One region of the Micromonospora echinaurantiaca genome, then DNA from elsewhere that is predicted to be linked to it. Evidence: riboswitches for the same ligand, from Rfam matches in the RefSeq annotation. Region 1 holds a riboswitch; the other holds the start of a gene.
The links. Region 1 has a riboswitch for cobalamin ahead of GA0070609_RS08005 (acyl-CoA thioesterase). Riboswitches for the same ligand answer to the same signal wherever they lie in the genome.
Positions count from the first base shown of each region.

Region 2: another riboswitch for cobalamin. It lies ahead of cobN (cobaltochelatase subunit CobN); the one in region 1 lies ahead of GA0070609_RS08005 (acyl-CoA thioesterase).

Region 1 is NZ_LT607750.1:1,741,211-1,744,413, reverse strand. It holds gene aceB (malate synthase A) at 1-1,561, shown strand, start outside; cobalamin riboswitch at 1,707-1,922, shown strand; gene GA0070609_RS08005 (acyl-CoA thioesterase) at 2,107-2,553, shown strand; gene GA0070609_RS08000 (LysE family translocator) at 2,557-3,180, shown strand; gene GA0070609_RS07995 (GNAT family N-acetyltransferase) at 3,177-3,203, opposite strand, start outside.
Region 2 is NZ_LT607750.1:2,789,929-2,793,131, forward strand. It holds gene cobN (cobaltochelatase subunit CobN) at 1-2,111, opposite strand, end outside; cobalamin riboswitch at 2,440-2,569, opposite strand; gene GA0070609_RS12845 (MBL fold metallo-hydrolase) at 2,681-3,203, shown strand, end outside.

The sequences.
Region 1 (3,203 bases):
CACCCCCGAGGCGCTGGACTTCCTGGTCGCGCTGGACAGCGAGTTCGCCGCCCGGCGGGTGGCGCTGCTGGACACCCGCCGGGCCCGCCGCGACCGGTACGCCACCGGCCAACTGCCCGACTTCCTCCCGGAGACCGCCGGGATCCGCGCCGACCCCACCTGGCGGGTGGCCCCGCCCGCACCCGGTCTCGTCGACCGGCGGGTCGAGATCACCGGACCCACCGACCGCAAGATGACCGTCAACGCGCTCAACTCCGGCGCCAAGGTGTGGCTCGCCGACTTCGAGGACGCCACCGCCCCGACCTGGCACAACGTCATCAGCGGGCAGCTCAACCTGATCGACGCCCTGGACCGGCGGATCGACTTCACCGACCCGCGTGGCAAGCGGTACGCCCTCGGTGAGGAGCTGGCCACGATCGTGGTCCGGCCGCGCGGCTGGCACCTCGTGGAGAAGGGAATCGCGGTGGACGGCCGGCCAATCTCGGCCAGCCTGGTCGACTTCGGGCTCTACCTCTTCCACTGCGCCCGACGGCAGCTCGACGCCGGCGCCGGGCCCTACTTCTACCTGCCGAAGCTGGAGGGCCACCGCGAGGCGCGGCTGTGGAACGACATCTTCGTCTTCGCCCAGCGGTACCTGGGCCTGCCGCAGGGCACCATCCGGGCCACCACCCTGATCGAGACCATCACCGCCGCCTTCGAGATGGAGGAGATCCTGTACGAGCTGCGCGAGCACTCGGCGGGGCTCAACGCCGGACGGTGGGACTACATCTTCAGTGTCATCAAGAACTTCGGGCAGTGGCCGGACTTCGTGCTGCCGGACCGGTCCGAGGTCACCATGACCGTGCCGTTCATGCGCGCCTACACCGAACTGCTCGTCTCGACGTGTCACCGGCGCGGGGCGCACGCCATCGGCGGGATGGCCGCGTTCATCCCCAGCCGGGACCCGGAGGTCAACGAGGTGGCCCTCGGCCGGGTGCGGGCGGACAAGCGGCGGGAGGCCGGCGACGGGTTCGACGGCTCCTGGGTCGCCCACCCGGGCCTGGTCGACACCTGCCGGGCGGAGTTCGACGCGGTGCTGGGCGAGCGGCCGAACCAGCTCGCCCGGCTCCGGGACGACGTCAGTGTCACCGCCGCCGACCTGCTCGCCGTCGACAAGACCCCGGGCCAGGTCACCGCCGCGGGACTGCGGTCCAACATCGCGGTGGCGCTGCGCTACGTCGACGCCTGGCTCGGCGGCACCGGCGCGGTGGCGCTGTGGAACCTGATGGAGGACGCCGCGACCGCCGAGATCGCCCGCTGCCAGGTCTGGCAGTGGCTGCACCACGGCACTCCGCTGGCCGACGGCGGCTGCGTGACGGAGGACCTGGTCCGATCGATCCTCGCGGCGGAACTCACCGCCCTGACCACGGGACGCGAAGGCACCGAGCGGGACCGCGCCGAGCAGGCCGCACGGATCGTCGAGGACACCGCCCTCGGCGAGGACCTGCCGGCGTTCTTCACCACCGGTGCCTACGCCCGGTACCTCCGTCCGAACCGGAAGCCCGACCTGTCGGCCGGCTGACCGCGGTCGGCGCCCGCGCCGGAGCCGGGAAGGTCCCTTCGGACCTTCCCGGCTCCGGCCGGTGCTCCGATTCGGCTCGGCCGGGTGCCGGCCCGAATCACCCTTGCCAGCGCCCGCGATGGAGGCAGAGCGTCGTCGATCGAATAGGCTGTCACCCGGCGCTGGTTCGCCCGGCCGGGTTCGGCCGGGCGTCGTAAGAGGGAACCCGGTGCAAGTCCGGGACTGCCCCGCAGCGGTGAGTGGGAACGACCGCCGTCACCACGCACTGGACCGCGAGGTCTGGGAAGCGACGGCCAGTAGGAGACCGGCACGCCCGGTCGCGCCCGCGAGTCCGAAGACCTGCCCGCGCTGCGCACACGAGGTGTGTGCGCTGCCGTCGACCTCGCGGGTGGGTCGGGCGGGTGACGCGCCACGAGCGTGTTCCTCGACGTGCGCGCCGGCGGGATCGACGGTGTGCTTCCCGAGGACGGACTACCGCTGTGCACGACACCACCACCATCGCCGGCCGACCCCCGTCGGCGTCGCACCTGACCCTGTCGCAGATCATGGACCAGCACCACACCAACCTGATGGGCACGGTCCACGGCGGCCGGATCCTCAATCTCATCGACTCGGTCGCCGGGGTGGTCGCCGCGCGGCATTCCGACGGGCCGGCGGTCACCGCCGCGATCGACGAGACCGCGTTCCTGCGCGCGGTGCGGGTCGGCGACGTGGTCCACGTCGACGCCCGGATCACCTGGGCCGGCCGCAGCTCGATGGAGGTGGCCGTCAAGGTGACCGCGGACCGCTGGGACCGCGCGGTGCCACCCACCGACGTGGCCACCGCGCACCTGGTCATGGTCGCCATCGACGACGCCGGCCAGCCCCGCACCGTCCCGCCGCTGCTGCCGCAGACCGACGGCGACCGGCGCCGCTACCGCGAGGCGGAGATCCGCCGCGAGCACCGGCTGGCACTGCGGCAGGCCCTGCTCGACGGGGCCGGGGAGGGCTGAGGGATGCTCGGTGTGTCCGCGGCGACCCTCGCCGGTTACCTCGCCGCCATCGTCGTGCTCATGGTCACTCCCGGTCCGGACATGATGTTCGTCCTGGCCAACGCCGCCCGCTACGGCACCCGCGCCGGGGTGGTCGCCGCGCTCGGCGTCGCCGCCGGGGAGGCGGTGCACGTCGCGGCGGTCGTCTGCGGTCTCGCCGCGCTGGTCTCGGCGTCGCCGGTGCTGTTCACCGCGATCCGCTGGGCCGGCGCGGCGTACCTGATCGTCCTCGGCGTACGGGCGCTACGCGGCGCCGGCGGTCCCGTCGACGCGGTGACGGAGCAGGGTGGCCGGGCCAGCCGGGCATTCCTGCGCGGGCTGGTGACCAACCTGCTCAACCCGAAGATGATCCTGTTCAGCGTGGCCTTCCTGCCCCAGTTCGTCGACCCGGCAGCCGGTGACGTCACCGCCCAGCTCGTCCTGCTCGGCGCGCTGTTCGTGGCGGTGCAGCTCGCCGTCGACATCGCCCTGGGCGCCGGCGCTGGGCGGCTCGCCGGCCGGTTGGCCGACGGCCGCTGGTCACGTCGGATCAACCGGATCTGCGCCGTCGCCTTCGTCGCGCTCGGGATCCGCCTGGCGGCCAGCTAGCGGATCGACGGGCTCACTCCAGG
Region 2 (3,203 bases), 1.0 Mb from region 1:
TCCAGCCCGTACGCGGCGGCGAGCGCCTGCCGCAGGCCGGGTAGCGCGTACCGGCCACCCCAGACCTGCGGGGCGCGCAGCACGGCGAGGACGAGGTTGGCCCGGGGTTCGCCGGTCGGCGCGGCGGCGAGCACGTGCAGCCCGTCGCGGATCTGCACGTCCTTGACCTCGCACAGGTAGCCGTCGAGGTGCAGCACGAAGTCGTCGAAGTCGTCCTCGCCGGGCATCTGCTCGGTGTGCAGGTCGTGGTGCAGCTCGGCGGCGCGCACGAGTGCCCAGATCTGCGCCCGCACGGTGGGCACCTTGGCCGGGTCGAGGGCCTGCACGGTGGCGTACTCGTCGAGCAGTTGCTCGAGCCGGGCCAGGTCGCCGTACGTCTCGGCGCGGGCCATCGGCGGCACCAGGTGGTCCACGACCACGGCGTGCGCGCGGCGCTTGGCCTGGGTGCCCTCGCCGGGATCGTTGACGATGAACGGGTAGACCAGCGGCAGGTCGCCGAGGACGGCGTCGGGGGCGCACCCGGCGGCCAGGCCGAGTCCCTTCCCGGGCAGCCACTCCAGGGTGCCGTGCTTGCCCAGGTGCACCACCGCGTCCGCGCCGAAGCCGCCGTCGGCGACCGGCGCCGCCAGCCAGCGGTACGCGGCCAGGTAGTGGTGGCTGGGCGGCAGGTCCGGGTCGTGGTAGATGGCGATCGGGTTCTCCCCGAAGCCGCGCGGCGGCTGGATCAGCAGCACCACGTTGCCGAACCGCAGCCCGGCCAGCACGATGTCGCCGCCGTCGGTGTACAGCTCGCCGGGTGGTTCGCCCCAGTGCTCGCGCATTCGTTCGCGCAGCTCGGCGGGCACCTGGTCGAACCAGCGGCGGTAGCGCTCGCCCGGCACCCGGGCCGGCGCGGCGGCGAGCTGCTCCGGGGTGAGCCACTCGACGTCGTGCCCGCCGGCGGCGATCAGGGCGTGGATGAGCGCGTCCCCGTCGTCCGGCGGTGGCGCGTCGCCGAGGTGGTAGCCGGCGTCGGCGAGCGCGGCGAGCAGCCGGACCGCCGAGGCGGGGGTGTCCAGGCCGACCGCGTTGCCGACCCGGGAGTGCTTCGTCGGGTACGAGCTGAGCACCACCGCCACCCGCTTGCGCGCGTTCGGCAGCCGGCGCAGCCGGGCCTGCCGCACCGCGATGCCGGCCACCCGGGCGGCGCGTTCCGGGTCGGCGACGTAGCCGGAGAGCCCGTCGGCGTCGATCCGCTTGAACGAGAACGGCACGGTGATGATCCGGCCGTCGAACTCCGGCACCGCGACCTGCATGGCGGCGTCCAACGGGGACAGTCCGGCGTCGCTGCCCGCCCACTGCTGCCGGGTGCTGGTGAGGCAGAGCGCCTGGATCACCGGCACGTCGAGGGCGGCGAGCGCGCCCACGTCCCAGGCGTCCTCGTCGCCGCCACCGGAGGCGTCCGCGGCGACCGTGCCGCCGGCCGCGAGCACGGTGACCAGCAGCGCGTCACAGCCGGCCAGGAGGCGCAGCGGACCGGCGTCGGCGGTGAGCCCGCGCAGCGAGCCGCAGAAGACCGGCAGCGGGTTGCCGCCGGCGGCGTCGACCGCGGCGGCGAGGGTGTCCACGAAGGCGGTGTTCCCGGCGAGGGCGTGCGCCCGGTAGAAGACGATGCCGACGGTCGGCCGGTCCGGGTCGGCGGGGTGCTCGCCGTACAGCCCGTGGGCCGGGGTGGGTGCGGGTGGGGCGAAGCCCTCGCCGGTGAGCAGCACGGTGTCGGAGAGGAACCGGGCCAGCTGGGCGAGGTTGGCCGGCCCGCCCTCGACCAGGTAGGCCAGTGCCTCGGTGGCCACTCCGGACGGCACGGTGGAGGCGGCCATCAGCTCGGCGTCCGGCACCGGCTCGCCGCCGAGCACCACCGTCGGCACGCCGGAGGCGAGCACCGCGGCCAGGCCGTCCGGCCACGCCTGCCGGCCGCCGAGCAGGCGTACGACCGCGAGGTGGACGCCGTCGAGCAGCGCGGGTACGGCGTCGACGGCGACCCGGGCCGGGTTGGCCAGCCGGTAGTCGGCGCCGCTGGCCCGGGCGGCGAGCAGGTCGGTGTCGGCGGTGGAGAGCAGCAGGATGCGCACGGGTGACTCCGGACAGTGACGCCCACCCGGTCGACGGCGGCGGCCGGGCACGGCGGGGCGGGTGCTGGTTCAGCGGGCAGGCGCCGCCGGCGACCGGTTCACCGGCGGCAGGCCGGTACCGGGCGGCAGCGTGCGGAACTCAGCGGTGAACGGCGGGGCGGCGGCCCGGGGCGGGCGCGGCGGCGCGGCGGCCCGCAGCGGGGCGGGTGGGCGCGGGTGCGCGGTCGCGGCCGGGCCGGGTGCGGCGATGGCCGTCGACAATGGAGACGCGGTGCGTCATCGGGTCCTCCTCGGGTGTCCACGCCCTGGGGTCAACTCCCGACGGCCGAAGTATCCTGGCTCCCGGATCGACGCTCACCCCCGGCCTTCCAACCGCGCACGCACGGCCGTGGCTCACGAGGGGGGATCGCTCCCCGGTGACAGTGGCGGGACCGCGCCGGAATCGCACCGGCTTCCTTCACTGCCGTCAGGCCGGGAATGCTGCCACACCGGCGTTGCGCCGGTCAACGCGCCCTCGGGATACCTCGCCCGACGTCGACGCGCACCCGAGCCGACCCTCAAGCTCCACTGTGATCCCACCTGCCCGGCGGCGCGCCCGCGAACGCCGCCGCCTAGGATCGGGCCACGACCAGCCGCGTCGCGTTCGAGGAGGTGCCGCCATCACCGACATCACCGACATCACCGACATCAGGTTCGAGCACCTTGCCGGCCGGGTCTGGCGCTGCCCCGGCGACCCGGATCCGGCGGCCGTGCAGGCCGGCGTCGCGCTGGTGGCCGACGACCGGGGCAGCGTGCTGATCGACGCCGGGCAGAGCCCCGCGCACGCCCGGGAGATCCAGGCCGCGCTGCGCGCCGCCGGGTTGCCGCCACCACGCTGGCTGGTCTACACCCACCACCACTGGGACCACGTCTGGGGCGCCTGCGCCTGGCCCGGCGTGGAGATCGTCGGGCACGTCACCGGCGAGCGGCTGCTGCGCGCGGAGGCCGACCGGCCGTGGAGCCACCGGTACCTGCGCGAGCAGGTGCGGGCCAACCCCCGGCTCGGCCCGAGCTTCCGGGCCCGGGCGCTGGCGGTCGACTCGTGGGACGACT